Regions from separate parts of the Shewanella sp. FJAT-51649 genome, predicted to be linked through region 1. Evidence: riboswitches for the same ligand, from Rfam matches in the RefSeq annotation. Region 1 holds a riboswitch; the other holds the start of a gene.

Region 1 (7,806 bases):
TTTGATCGATTAATCGCGAGGGCGGGGCAGGAGGAGCACGTTTTGCCTATGCGTACGTTAAGCATAAGTTCAGCTGGCGTCGCGTAGTGTCATTGCCCATCCGTTGTTCGGCACCTAGGTTTTTGTGAGTGAGGGAAAACAAAATGAAAGCAATTTACAGTGGATTAATCTTGGCAGCAGCACTGACTCTCGGTGCCTGCACTAATACGGCGGGCATTTCGGTGAACTCACTGGGAGAAACCCGCGTCGATAACAACAGCTTCGCCCGTGATATCAGTGTTGAAGGGGTTGAGGCGCGCCGCGTTGGCGATCTTATCCAAGGTTCGGCGTTGATCGTCAGCAAGTCCTCAAGCGATATGCGAGTGCAATATAAGTTCACTTGGTATGATGCCAGCGGCTTTACCATTGAAGATGAAGCCACCAGTTGGAAATCGGTGAAATTACACGGTAAACAACAGCTGCAAGTGTCGGCCGTGGCCCCAAATGCGCAAGTGGCGAAATTCGATGTTTATGTGCGCGAGACCTATTCAAACTAAGCTTGAATCATAGGGTTGAGTTGTCACAATCGCGTTAGAGCATTTGGCATTTCAAAGCTAAGTTAACGCGCGTTGATAAAGGCTTTCGCTCCATTTATAAAGACTTACGTTTTTGGGACGTAAGTCTTTTGCTTTTATCTACCCTCATCCTCACCAACCCATCTTCCTTTTGCTCGTTTGTGTGGGATTGAATTTGTCCCGTGACGGTTGCTACGGCGAGAGGCAAAGTTGCGATAACTGACTCAGTTCGACGGAAAAAGTCAAACCGCGACAGAAAAGCGGACTTTAGTCCTAAAACTATTTCAGGGTTGAGCACTACTATCAGCATAATATTAGATGAGGATAGACCTATGACCGCGCACATTAATGCACAACCTACTGATTTTGCTGAAACTGTAATTATGCCTGGGGATCCGCTGCGGGCAAAATATATTGCCGAAACCTACCTTACCGATGCCGTCGAAGTCACCAACGTTCGCAATATGCTGGGTTACACAGGTTATTACCAAGGGCAGCGTATTTCTGTGATGGGTCACGGTATGGGGATTTCCTCAATGGTGCTCTATGGCCATGAGTTGATTAATTTTTTTGGTGTGAAGCGCATCATTCGTATCGGCAGTTTAGGCGCAACCCAAAAACACGTGCAAATGCGGGATGTGATTTTAGCGCAGGCGGCGGGTACCGACTCACCCACGAATGCCAAGCGTAGCAGTGGCTATCATATGGCAACCTCGGCCACCTTTTCCTTACTGCACAAAGCCTATACCCAAGCCAATGAAAAAGGCATTAGCGTGAAAGTTGGCAACGTATTTAGTGGCGATCTTTATTATGATCCCGACGAAGATATGATCCCAGCATTGGAGCGTTTTGGGGTATTGGGTATTGATATGGAAGTGGCTGGTCTTTATGGCTTAGCACATCAACAGGGCATTGAATCATTGGCCATTCTCACGGTATCCGATCACTGCCTAACGGGTGAGGAAACCACCGCCGAAGAACGCCAGTTATCCTTCAATAATATGATCGAACTCGCGCTCGCGACTGCGCTGAATTAGGTCTCACGCTAACCTTTGCACCTTTCGCATTTCACGATGGAATGACAAAAATGAATAATAAAATCACCTTAACCGCCATTAGTTTTCTCGCGAACTTTATTATGGCAGGTTTTGCGACGCAATTTGGGATGTTGATAGAACCCATAGCGGAGAAATTTGCAGCCGATGTGAATGATGTGGCCTCAATCTTCTCCTTACTTAATGGTGGCGCATTGGCTGGGACCATTGCCGCCTTCTTCTTTATTGAAAAGTTGGGCATCAAGCGGATCACCTTGCTCAGTTACAGTCTAGTCGCGCTTTCTGCGCTGGCATTACACCTTACTAGTTCGCTACAACTAGTGATGGTAGCCATGACCTTAATTGGGTTCTGCGGTGGGATTGGTCTGTGTATCGCAGGCACCATTGTGGTGTCTGTATGGCAAGCCAAAATGCAGAGCACTATGTTAGTGGTGCAGGATGCGACCTTTAATGTTGCTGGGGTGGTGTTTCCGCTGATCACAACCTACGCCTTAACCAATGCCTTATCTTGGAGTTACAGTTATTTAGCCGTGGGTTTGGTTGCCTTAGGCACGGTAATTATTAGCTTATTCACCAGTTTTTCTCTGTGCGAGCAATCATCGAATACGGAAGAGAAACAACAATCGGAGTGGAATTTCGGCATTATCAGCGGTGGTATCGGCTTATTTTTAGGCATGCTGGCGCTGTATACCTTCCTCACATGGGCGCCGTTATTTGTAAAACAAAAATTTGATATTCCTTTTGAAGAGGCGGGTAATATCATTACCCAATATTGGTCGGCCGCGCTGATCGGTGCTTTGATTTCAACCCTGATTGTGACCCGGGTAAAAATTCATCATTTCTTAGTCGGTATTATTGGTTTAGCCATGGTGATCACCTTTGTGATTGTGACTACCGACAAGTTGAATTGGATTGCTTATTTAACCTATGGTTACGGCTTTGTCTGCGCGGCACTTTACAATGCGTTTATTGCCTATGGCGTGTCGTTTGTGAAGCAAGCCAGCAGTAAGAATGTCTCCTACATTTTGATCAGTGGCAGTACGGGCGCCATGTTTAGCCCAGCGATCAGTTCGTTCTTCGAGCGTATTATCGGCTTACAAACCGTGATGTATGTGATCCCCGTGCTTTACGCCGCAATCTTTATGTTGTTGATTGCATCGAGTCGGATGAAACCTGCGATGTCAGCACAATCGCTTTCGGCAAGTTAAGCTAAAGGCCCATACTTGGTTGTTATCCGCCGAGTATGGGTGTTGTCGAAGTGGGTTAAATGCCTGCTTCGACAAAAGCTTTAAGTGCATTCAGGTTTTTAATCCGAATGCCTTCTTTTTTACGCTCGATTAAACCGCGCTCTTCCAAATGTTGCAGTGCCCGTCGATAGACCCTGTCTGTGGTACCAAAACGCTCTGCCTCTAAATAACGCTTACTAAAACCATCGACGGGTAAATCGTTTAAATACTCATGGTAGATATCGAATGCCACGTTATAGCTGATGGGATAAAGCAGCCTTCGGGTAAAAATATCGACGGTATCTTGGTAATCAATCGCTATGGCACTGGCAAAAAATAGCGCCAGTTGTGGGTGTTGTCCGAGGGAATGTTGCAACTTTTCGGTGCTAATTAGCGAAATTTCCAAGGGTTCGTTGGCGATGATGTCGAGCTGACACTGGTATTGGGTAAAAAACTCCATCTCACCAAAGAGCTGCGAATCACAATCGATAGTCCCTAATTGGAAACAACGGCCATTTCTGGCGGTGTGCCCCAGCGATACGCGGCCTTGCTTGACTAACACCAGCGAGTTTATGGCTTCACCTTGTGTCATCAGGTGAGCGCCTTTTTTGAGCATTTTGACTTCGCTGATACAGCTAAGAATCACAGCTTCAATAAGAGGATAGTCTTGTTCCCATCGCTGGCTATAACGTCCCTTGGCTAACGGTTTTAGCTGCATTGAGTTGACCCTTCTACCATACTTAAAATCGTCGCCTTCTATAGCATTAGAACGCATATTGGGTCAAATCAGCCAAAGGAGAGAAGGGCGTTTATATTGGCCGATTGTGAGCTGTCAGAGGTTTCAACAAAGGCATTAATGGCGTGAGCTAAGCGTCATTTACTGATGTGCAGTGACAAGAGTGTCTACTTTATGATTTTCGTCATGTATACTTAGCGCCGCCAAGGGGTGTTTGCTAACAAAGTGGCAGACTGAGATGTCATCAGACGAACCCTTAGAACCTGATCCGGCTAATACCGGCGTAGGAATGGGCCAATCAACAGCACACTTCTGAATCGCTTATTCGTTGCCGGATCTCAAACATGTATTTGAGGTCCTATGTCTAACAAAAAGTCTAACAAAAAGTTTTACAACAAGTCTTACACCAGCAAGTCTACCAAGGGTTCCATCTTCTCCTTATCGTTAACGCGTGCGCCATTGGCGCTGGCCATTTCGGCAGCCTTGAGTACAGCCGCGTGGGCGCAAACCGATGCTATCGATAAACCAGAGCCTAGCAATGATATGGAAATCATGGTGGTGACGGCGGATTTTCGCAGTGCCAGCTTAGAAAAAATGCCATCGAGCATTACCGTTATCGATGCCCAGCAAATTCAAGATGAAAGTGCCCAGCACTTTGAAGACGTGATGAATTCTATCGCCAACTTCAACTGGTCGGGTGGCAGCTCGCGTCCTAAGTATTTTCAGATCCGCGGCGTGGGTGAGCAGGAGCAATATCAAGGCGCGCCTAACTCGTCTGTGGGTTATATCATTGATGATATTGATTTATCCGGTATCGGCATGGTGTCGAGCATGTACGATCTGCAGCAGGTCGAAGTGTTACGCGGCCCGCAGGGTACCCGCTATGGTGCCAATGCGTTAGCGGGCTTGATTTACCTTAAGAGTAATGACCCGACCGATGTGTTTGAACATGGCGCCGAGGTCTCTTTAGGTAATGACGATTTGCAAACCTTCAGTGGCTTTAGCTCTGGCCCCTTGAGCGATTCGGGCAAGTTGTTGTACCGCGTGTCGCTGCAGCAACATCAACAAAACGGTTATCGCGACAATCTCTATTTAAATAAAGAAGATACCAATGGTCGTGATGAATTTACTGGCCGCGCTAAATTACGCTGGTATGCCACCGACAATTTGCAACTCGATTTAACCCTGCTGCATGCCGATTTTGATAACGGCTACGATGCCTGGAGTTTAACCAACGATCCTAAACATACTATTTCGGATCAGCCGGGTGTCGATAGCCAGCGCACCACGGGCGCAGGATTTAAAGCAACCTACTCGGGCGCAGAATCGTTTGAGTTGACCTCGCTGACTTCATTTGCCAATACCGATCATCATTACAGTTACGATGGCGATTGGGCGAACCCTGAGTATTGGGCCGCCAAGCAATGTGAGGATGACGGCAATCTCGCCCCTTGTCAGTACGATTACTTCTGGGACAAAACTGGTCAGCGTAAGACCTTATCCCAAGAGTTCCGCTTAAGTTCGACCGACCAAGGCCGTATTCTTGCTGGTTCAACCGACTGGTTACTTGGAGTTTATGCGATGAACCTTAAAGAAGATAACCAACTGTATTCTGAATATAATACTTGGCCCGATGAGGTGTTAGATTCTGAATATGAAGCAACCAATTACGCCGTATTTGGTCAGTTGGATACGGATTTTGGCGCCGATTATGCCTTGTCTGTGGGACTGCGTGCCGAGCGACGCAATAGCCATTATTCAGACACCAACAATGATAATTTTGACCCGAGCGAAACCATGTGGGGCGGCCATATTGCGCTGAGCAAAGTGCTGAATGAATCCCATAATGTGTACGCCAGAGTGGCTCGCGGTTACAAGGCGGGCGGTTTTAACATGACCCTGCCAGTTGAACTCAATGATAAAAAAGAGTTTGATACCGAAACCCTATACAACTACGAAATTGGTCTTAAATCCCATTGGTTTGAAGGGCTTATCGATACGAATCTGGCGCTGTTCTATATGGATAGGCAGGATCAGCAAGTGGCCGCATCCCAGCAGGATCCGAACAAGCCACAACGCTTTATCCTCTACACTGAAAATGCGGGTAGCTCACACAACTACGGTGCGGAGTTGGACGCCACTTGGTATGCCACCGATAATCTCCAGTTTTACTCAAGTCTGGGTTGGTTAGAGACAGCGTACGGCGATTACCAGTACCAAGATAAATACGGTAGCGCCGTGGATTTAACGGGCCGCGATTTGGCCCATTCACCACACTTAACCTACAGCCTAGGCGGTACCTATCGTGCGAATTCGGGTTGGTTTGCCAACGTCAACATGAGTGGTAAGAGTGAGTTTTACTACTCAGACAGCAACGACTCGCGCTCTGAGCCATACACTATTGTGAATGCGCGTTTAGGTTACGAGGCGAGTGCTTGGTCGGCGTATTTATGGGGCCGCAACCTGTTCGATGAAGAATATGGTGTGCGTGGTTTCTATTTTGGTAATGAGCCGGATAACGGCTGGGCGGAAAAGCAATATATCCGCTACGGCGACCCACGCCAAATTGGGGTTACACTAAACGTTAAGTTTATGTAATACCAGAAGAATGAGACATCAGATGTCAGGCTGTGCTCGCTCATTGCGTCACCGCCTGACAATTGCATTATTAGCATTTGACCTAAGGAGTGAAGATGAAACTCACCGCCGAAATTAGCATGTATCCCTTTAATGAAAATTATCTCGACCCGATCAAATGGTTTATCCATCGCTTGGATAATTACCCTACGATTCAACGTGTTACCAATGCCATGGCGACGCAAGTGTGTGGTGACTATCAAGACGTGATGGCAATGCTCGCGACCGAGATGCAAGCCGCCCATGAAAAATGGGGCAAAGCGGTGTTTGTATGTAAGTTTATTGGTGGTGAGCTGAATTTAGCCCACAGCGAGTAACGCTCGGAGTCAATTTGAGCCCTACAGCTAAGTGGTTCAAGCAAGCGATATAGAATGAGAGTAAGGCAATGACAGAATTATGGTTAACGCTGGTCAATAGTGTTAATGCAGCCCTAGGGGAAGTCCATGTGATTACCGCTTGGGAAGCTTTAGCCGTGGTATTGGCCATGGCCTATTTACTACTGGCCATGAAGGCAAGCGTTTGGTGCTGGGCGGCGGCATTTACCAGCACGGCCATTTACACTGTCTTATTTTGGAAAGTGGCACTGCTGATGGAGTCGGTGCTGAATATCTATTACATGGCCATGGCACTCTATGGTTACTGGCTCTGGACCCAAGGTGGCGATAAGCATCAAGGGGTGAAAGTGACTACTTGGCCGCTGAAAACCCATCTAAAACTGATTGTTGCGACCAGTATTGTTTCCCTTGGTGTTGGCCATGGGATGGCAACGTTTACTCAGGCTTCCTTTCCCTATCTCGATGCGGCCACCACTTGTTTTGCGGTGATGACGACCTATTTAGTTGCCAAAAAAGTGTTGGAGAATTGGTTGTATTGGGTGGTTATCGATCTGGTCTCGATTTACCTTTACCTCAGCAAGGGGTTGATGCTGACCTCCTTATTATTCGTGCTCTATGTTGGGCTGGCGGTTGTAGGCTATTTCCTCTGGCGCGCCGCCCTTGCCGATAGCCGCAATCCCCATATTGAGTCGAGCGCCGCAAAGCTACTCGGCTAACGGCGCTAGATATCAAAAGATGATGGCCAATACACAAGGGCTGCGAATGCCTAATAAGCTATTCAACATGACTCTAGTGGTCTGCCACTAATGCCACCGATTATTGGGCAGGACAAGGATGCGCTGCTTGCGGTATTAGCTCAAGCAGGGCTTAAAGATATCAGCCAAATTCAGCCCTTAGCGGATGGATTAAGTAACCACAACTATCATATCGAAACGCCGACGGCGCATTATGTCTTGCGAGAAAACGCCAATGCGGCCGACAGCTTTTGTTCGCGGGAGCAAGAGTTGTTCTATTGGCGCCATCTTGCCAAGGCAAAACTTGCCCCCGAGTTGCTGTGGGTGAGTGGCGATCAGCGTTATTACCTAAGCCAGTTTATCTTCGCGCAATCTCTCCCAAGCCTTCCTTTAGCATCTCAGTTTACGCCGCTGATGGAGGATATTGAGGGCAGGGCAAATCTACTTACCGAAAATCGTATTGCGGCAAGTGGTATTGATACACTTGAGCAGTCCGAGGTGCCACGCGAGCCAAGTATGGCATCAGGTT
Region 2 (7,806 bases), 550 kb from region 1:
GCCGCCGAACGTTGAGCCATCTCTTCGATATAGGGCTCCGCTGCTGGAGACAATAAAGCAAGTAAACTCTGTAGATTACCCTCGGGTTGCATCAGAGCGCGCTCAACCTCTACTGCCGTGCAGGAATATAACGCCAGCAATAACTTATCCCGTTCAATACGGGCAAATTGGTCGACAAAACTCATTGCTGCAAGAATCCCGTTAGTGGACTGGTATGCACAGCCTGAGTCTGCACTCGGCCAAGTCCGGCTTCAAAGGCGCGTCGTCCGCAAGCCACTGCATCCTTAAAGCACTGCGCCATTTCAATGGGAGAGGCACTGCTCGCGATGGCGGTATTAACCAGCACGGCATCGGCTCCTAGCTCCATCGCGTGGGCCGCATGGGACGGCGCGCCAATTCCCGCATCAATCACCACGGGCACTTTTGCCTGCTCAATAATCATCTTGATAAACGGCTCAGTCACCAGCCCCTGATTAGTGCCAATGGGGCTTGCCAATGGCATTACGGCGGCGCAGCCCACCTCTTCTAAACGTCGACACAGCACAGGATCGGCATGCACGTAGGGCATCACAATAAACCCGCGTTCACAGAGGGTTTTGGCCGCGGCTAACGTTTCGACCGCATCGGGCATCAAGTATTTAGGATCGGGATGAATTTCAAGTTTAACCCATTGTGTTCCCAGCATTTCCCGCGCCAGTTCAGCGGCGAATATCGCTTCCTTAGCATTACGCGCACCCGAGGTATTAGGTAAGAGCCGCACGCCCGCTTGCCTAAGTGGCGTAAGCAAATCATCGGCCCCCGCTTTTAAATCAATTCTTTTCATCGCAACCGTAACCAACTGCGATTTAGACACCTTAATTGACTCCAGCATCAGCTGACTTGAGCAGAACTTACCCGTGCCGGTAAATAATCGTGACTCAAATTCCACACCCGCAATCGTTAACATCTTAACCTCCCGCGACAACGGCAAATACATCAATCTTATCCTCATGGTGACAGAGGATAGATGACCATCTATGTTTGGGTACAACGGCCTCGTTAAGCACTAAGGCAACCGAATGTTGGCAAATATTTTGTGCTTCTAACAGGGCTTGTAAACTCAGCGGTTGTTGAAATGTCTGGGGTACATTATTGAGATGAATTAAAATCATAACAAACCTCGATTAGAGACGAATTTGAATGAAACGGCTGTAGTTGAATGGTGGGTGTTAGTGTTATCTCTTTCTACGCTCTTGCTTGGTTCGCGTGGCATTAACGCACTCGACTTTAATGAATTCGGCTTTAACCCGCACACCTCGCACTCGGGATCACGGGTTAAGGCGGCCGAATGCCATTGGAGTGACTTGGCATCGAAACGCCAAAATCGGCCAAGTAGTTCTCTTGTGGAGGCTATTGGTTGACTTGTCTCTTCGAAAGACTGAGCACCCGTTTGCAGTGTTGTAGAAGTTGGCGGCATGGCTAAGAGCAACAATTGCATCGCTAGCAGCGCCTGCATCGATGCCATCACGCCGACACTGGGGCCAAGTACACCTTGGCTGCTACAGTTTTGTGGCGCGCGAGTATTCGATGGGAAAATACAGTGATAACAACCGCCCGCAGGGAAACGCTGCTGATCAACGGCAAACAATTGGCCGTTGAAAGCGGCAATCGAGGCGCTCACCAAAGGCAAGTTATGCTCAATACACAGCCGATTGATATAATGGCGCGCCGCAAGATTATCCGTACAATCAATTACTAACCTAGTTTCTTTGCTATGGGCTAACAGACCAGCGAATACATCGCTCGCAGACTCAAGAGTCAAATGCTCGGCAAAGGCATCAATCTCACAACCTTGCGCCAACACGGCCAATTTCTGTTTAGCAATGAGGGCTTTGTGATGACCAATATCGTCTTCACTAAAGAGTAATTGCCGCGGTAGATTGGACAATTCCACCCTATCGCCGTCAACAAGCGTCAAGCGCCCGACACCAGCGCAGGCTAAATACTGCGCCGCCAATTGCCCAAGGCCGCCTAGGCCTACGATAAGCACATGAGCCTGTTTAAGTTGCAACTGGCCAGCCTCGCCGACCTCGGGTAAAAATATTTGCCGCGAATAACGAATAAAGTCTTTATCGGCAAGGGATTGCGCCTGCTCTTGTGTCGTGATCATAGGCTTGACTCCCAGGCTCGCGTCAATTCGGCAAGGGCCATTATTGGGTCATTCGCCTCGGTAATCGCCCGCACCACGGCAATATTGCTCACCCCAGTCGCTTTGACTTGGACAAGATTCGAAGGTCCGATGCCGCCAATTGCCACTAAGGGATAGTGCGCATTTAACAGCTCAACATAATGAGAGAGTTTACATAACCCCTGCGGCGCCGATGGCATTTGCTTGGTGGTCGTTGGGAAGATATGCCCAAGGGCGATGTAAGATGGCGCATATTGATGGGCACGCAGCAACTCGAAATAACCGTGGCTAGAAATGCCAAGAGCCAATCCTGCTGCGTGAATGGCGTTAAGATCCGTCACCGCCAGATCTTCTTGGCCAAGATGTACCCCAAATGCCCCATGCTTTATCGCTAATTGCCAATGATCATTGATAAAAAGCTGCGCATCATAGTGTTTACCTAAGGCAATCGCGGTTTGGATTTGTGCCTCAAGCGCCTCTGTCGTTAGCGCACACGACTTTATCCTGAGCTGCACCGTCTTCACGCCCGCCGCCAGTAACTGTTCTAGTAACAGTAGGTTATCGACAACGGGATAGATTCCTAAGTCAGGCTCAAGGCGCTTAAACGCGCCGCATTGCACATCACTGGATTCACTCAAGCTATTTTTAGGATAAGCCGTGACGTGAGGAAACGCCGTTAAGCTGTGCGGCCAAGCGGTACGCGCAAGTGGCCCAGGGCCTTGACCAATACCCTGAGCTTGGGTTAAACCTTGATTAACATAGGCTTTTGCTACCACAACTGCATCCTGCAACACAAAGCCAAAGGCTAACACCGAGGCGATGGCTGAAGACAGAGTACAACCACTGCCATGGTTATGGCGCGTGTTTATCCGCGCACTGCTGAGCCAAAAGCTGCCATTCGCGTCGAGCGGTGAACAGCTCGTAACCTGATGACAAATCAGCAGATCCTCCGCCAAACGCTGATTATTTGTGGCACTGCGCTGACTTGTGATATCGCTTTTCTGATCGCTTAAGCTATCCCTTGTATTAATGCCTGCACTTGCCAGAGCCGCAAAATCAATATCGCCGCCCTTGGCTAATACGCTGCAGTCTAATTGTTCAGAGAGTTGCATTGCCGCAGCGGTGAACGCGGCTCTTGTGTGAATTGCTGACGCTTGTTTGTCTGTGGCGACAGTAAGCCTTGCCAACTCCTGCACATTCGGCGTTATCAGGCTAATCAAGCCCTTAAAGGGCGTAAAATCCAGTGGCTGGCTCGCCGTGCTCTTATCCCCTAGTTCATCCCCACAGCTTGCGACCATCACAGGGTCGAGAATAACGGGGACGAGTGGAAACTGAATTTTAAAACCAGCCAACCAATCGGCAACTAAATGCAGTTGCTGCTGATTCGCGAGTAAGCCAATTTTAATCGCTTGAGGCGGTAAATCGACTAACAGGGTCGAAAGTTGCGAGAGTAGCATTGCATCACTCACAGGCTCAACTAAATCCACCGCCACCGAACTTTGAGCCGTTAATGTGGTGATCACGCTGCATCCATGGCCGCCCAAATCCTTGATGGTGGCTAAGTCGGCTTGGATCCCCGCACCGCCACCGCTGTCCGAACCCGCAATGGTCCAGACGATAGGTTTAGGCGCTAGGTGGCTATCATGTTTAGCAGGGCTCATTATCAAACCTCCGCAACCTGTACTGTGGGTTTGAGCTCTGTCCCGTCCTTATGCTTGGCCGATTCATTGGTTGTATTAGCTGTATTGGCTGTATTAGCATCGCCCAGCGGCAGATACAGTTTGGCGCCGGAAGCCGCAAACTCGGCCGATTTTTTCGCCATGGCCGCCGCTAATTCATCTTGGGTTTTGACTCTGATCTGCTGGATTGCTTCTGTGTTCGATTGCCCTTGTGGAGCAGAATTTATCGATGCAAGCGCTTCAGCGCTCTCAACATTTTGGCTTGACGAAGCCACTGACAACGTACCCGCCGCTAAACTTGCCGCATAGTCGCGCACATCTTGGGTGATCTTCATCGAGCAGAACTTCGGGCCACACATAGAGCAAAAGTGCGCAACCTTGGCAGACTCCTGTGGCAGGGATTCATCGTGGTAGGCACGTGCGGTATCAGGGTCGAGTCCCAGGTTGTATTGGTCTTCCCAACGGAATTCAAAACGCGCCTTAGATAACGCATTGTCGCGGATCTGTGCGCCCGGGTGACCTTTAGCAATATCGGCCGCATGGGCGGCAATCTTGTAGGCAATCAGCCCTTGTTTGACGTCCTGCTTATTGGGTAAACCTAAGTGTTCTTTCGGCGTCACATAACAGAGCATGGCGCAGCCATACCATGCGATCATCGCCGCGCCGATCCCTGAGGTAAAATGATCGTAACCCGGTGCAATATCGGTAATTTGTGGCCCTAAGGTATAAAACGGCGCTTCGGCACAGTGGATAAGCTGCTTATCCATATTCTCCTTGATAAGCTGCATCGGGATATGCCCAGGCCCTTCGATAATGGTCTGCACATCGTATTCCCAGGCGATTTTGACCAGCTCGCCTAAGGTTTCGAGCTCAGCAAACTGCGCCTCATCATTGGCATCGGCAATGGAGCCAGGACGCATACCGTCACCTAATGACAGCGACACATCGTAGGCAACGCACAGCTCGCAAATCTCGCGGAAATGGGTATAGAGGAAGTTTTCCTGATGATGGCTCAAGCACCATTTGGCCATAATCGAGCCGCCGCGGGACACAATCCCAGTCACCCGTTTGGCAGTCATGGGCACATAGCGCAATAACACGCCCGCGTGGATGGTAAAGTAATCGACGCCCTGTTCCGCTTGCTCAATCAAGGTATCGCGAAACACTTCCCAGGTCAGGTGCTCGGCAACGCCGTTTACTTTTTCCAGTGCCTGATAAATCGGCACTGTGCCAATCGGCACTGGCGAGTTACGGATAATCCATTCGCGGGTTTCATGGATATATCGCCCCGTGGACAAGTCCATCACAGTGTCCGCGCCCCAACGGGTTGACCAGACTAACTTTTCCACTTCCTCCTCGATGGAGGACGTAACCGCAGAGTTGCCAATATTGGCATTCACTTTCACCAAAAAGTTACGGCCAATAATCATAGGCTCAGCTTCTGGGTGATTGATATTTAACGGAATAATGGCGCGTCCACGGGCAATTTCGTCGCGGACAAATTCAGGGGTAATAGGTTTACCGATTACGGCGCCAAAGGATTCACCTTGGCCACGGCGGCTTAAGATTTCATCCTGCACCTCTGCGAGCGCCATATTTTCCCGAATCGCTACATACTCCATTTCGGGGGTAATGATCCCTTGGCGGGCATAGTGTAATTGGCTCACGCGTTTACCCGGTAAGGCACGGCGGGGACGAACAATTGCACTTGAACCGGCTTCGAAACGCAGATGATCAAGCCCATCATCCTTCAGGCGCTGCTGGGTGAAATCTGAGGTCGCACAATCAAGCACTTCGGTATCTTGGCGCTCGATAATCCAAGGTAATCTGAGTTTGGCTAAGCCTTGGCGCACGTTAATTTGCGCAGCTGGATCGGAATAAGGCCCCGCGCAGTCGTACACAGGAATGGGAGGATTTTTCTCAACTGTAGGCTCTGCTGCAGTGCCGCCAATCCGCGTATCGGTTTGCAGAATTTGCCGCATCCCTACACGGAGATCCTCACGACTCCCCTGCAAATACAACTTTTGCGAATTAGGGTGTTGTAATGGTTTAAGGGTATCGATAAAGGCTTGGGCCTGGGCGCGCGCCGCACGGCGGCTCGTTTGCCCTTGGGTGTTCACGGCAATCGATTCTGAGGACAATTCTAAACTGGACATAAGCAATCTCACTTTAACAAATAAAAATGGGGTTGCTTGTCTGGAGACTTGAGTGTTGAAGCTGAGCCTTGCAAACCCTAAGCGGATTTACGGACTCAATAACGACTAAATCGATGGGTTAATACAGGGCAAAAGGTGACCGCTGAGACGATTTAATGGATGTTATTATGCTTGTTTCCTTCGCAGGTTTTAACCTGATCAGGTTCAACGGATCCCGAATAAACGGTCTCAGCCAAGAGGCACTCCGACAAGATGGGCAAAAGTATAGGCAGAAGCGCTGCGAACAAACAAGCGTAATTTTAGGATAAAAATCAAATTACCAATCAAAAATAAAGAACAAATAACATATTGTATAAAAACAGATTTAATTTTAATAAACACTATAATCCACAATAAATATCATTTTTAGTGAAAATTTATCATCGTTACTTTTTAACCTTTTGGCCGCTTTACCATCATTTTATCAAGCTGCGCCTTAATGGCATCATCAATTTCTTGATTCATTTTCTTGCCACTGCAATCGAAGGGGAAACCTAAATTCTCAGCATAGGGATTAATTTGGGTACCGACTTTAACGACCCGATAGCAGGTATCCCCTTTACGGACAATTCGATTGGGATCCAGCTCTAAATCTAAACTGGTGGGGCCGCTAAAATCGTCGGCATTGGGCACAATCAACACCTCCATCTCGGGGCTCATTTCAGACATAGTCGACCGTTTAGTGTAATGATTTGCCTGCTCTAGCACTAAATCATCTAAGGCTTGCTCACGCTGACGTTCAAAATAACGCTGGGTAAATAAACCGACACTGCCAGCCGCACCGCTGTTTTGCTCACCAGTATCTGACTGCTGAGTACTTGCCGCTTGGGCCGAGCTTGATTGGACTTCTGCCTTTTGAGGTTTAATAGCTTCTTTTGCACTCTGCTGGGTTTGGCCCTGTGTTGAAGTCTTTGAAACTGCTCTATTTGACGCTTGTGCGCTGACTTCAGGAGGTTTTGCAATCTGCTCTGTAGTTTTTGGCGCAAGCTTTTCCGCGGGTTTTGGTGGCACTTTTGCGGCTGGTTCAACATCCACTTTCAGCTGCGTAGTGTTAGGCGGGGAAGTGATCGGCTCACTAGAAACGGTAGGTTCTTCAACGGAGTAATCTTGAGGCGGATCCGCTGGAGCGGTTTGCGTTGGCGGCGCATAAATAAAATACGCCTTTAACGCCTTGGTTGTAGTCCGTGTGTTGGCTGAAGATTCGGTAAACGACAGCCCTAAGTGTTCCGACTGGGTTCGCCATAAAAAAATTAATAACAACAGCAGTAAGCCATGGCCAAAGATGACCCAAAACAATGGCTTAAGATTGAAATACTGCGACCACTCTCGCCCGCTAAGATTTGAAGATGTTTGGAATATACTGTCGATATCTTTTTGGTTAGCCTCATACAAATTAAGGCTTATATCGCTCCCCAAAGGGTCTGCATGAGCGCTAAAGGGCTTAGCGTTCAAATCTGTAGCGCCCAGAGCTATTGCACTGAAAGACGTAGCACAAAACGGTATAGCGGAAAATGGTGCGGTCTCATCGTTTGTCACGCGGCCGTACGCATCAAAACTAAGATCATCTTCTGGGGTTATATTCGAACGAACAGGCAAAATCCATCCCTTAGTACTTAATGGACAAAGTACTTAACAAATCCATGACATCTACGGGAGATTAGAGAAAGTGCGCAGCACAAAGTTCCAAGGCGTTGACATTAATCAGTCGTAAACCAGCACCATAATGTTGTACAACTAGATAAGAGCTCGCCTAAGTCTCAGTTGA

Evidence for each region. Region 1 has a riboswitch for thiamine pyrophosphate ahead of K0H59_RS12620 (TonB-dependent receptor). Riboswitches for the same ligand answer to the same signal wherever they lie in the genome.
Region 2: it holds a riboswitch for thiamine pyrophosphate, as region 1 does, so the genes downstream of both, thiC (phosphomethylpyrimidine synthase ThiC) here and K0H59_RS12620 (TonB-dependent receptor) in region 1, are expected to answer to the same signal.

Annotation. Positions count from the first base shown of each region.
Region 1 covers NZ_CP080411.1:2,840,220-2,848,025, reverse strand. Annotated here, with positions in the region: gene K0H59_RS12645 (PaaI family thioesterase) at 1-13, shown strand, start outside; gene K0H59_RS12640 (YcfL family protein) at 144-536, shown strand; gene deoD (purine-nucleoside phosphorylase) at 887-1,591, shown strand; gene tsgA (MFS transporter TsgA) at 1,642-2,817, shown strand; gene K0H59_RS12625 (Crp/Fnr family transcriptional regulator) at 2,873-3,553, opposite strand; TPP riboswitch at 3,768-3,878, shown strand; gene K0H59_RS12620 (TonB-dependent receptor) at 3,932-6,169, shown strand; gene K0H59_RS12615 (YkoF family thiamine/hydroxymethylpyrimidine-binding protein) at 6,265-6,525, shown strand; gene pnuC (nicotinamide riboside transporter PnuC) at 6,594-7,259, shown strand; gene K0H59_RS12605 (phosphotransferase) at 7,350-7,806, shown strand, end outside.
Region 2 covers NZ_CP080411.1:2,287,498-2,295,303, reverse strand. Annotated here, with positions in the region: gene thiH (2-iminoacetate synthase ThiH) at 1-185, opposite strand, end outside; gene K0H59_RS10270 (thiazole synthase) at 182-946, opposite strand; gene thiS (sulfur carrier protein ThiS) at 948-1,151, opposite strand; gene K0H59_RS10260 (HesA/MoeB/ThiF family protein) at 1,148-2,149, opposite strand; gene thiE (thiamine phosphate synthase) at 2,146-3,828, opposite strand; gene thiC (phosphomethylpyrimidine synthase ThiC) at 3,831-6,002, opposite strand; TPP riboswitch at 6,161-6,259, opposite strand; gene K0H59_RS10245 (hypothetical protein) at 6,435-7,637, opposite strand.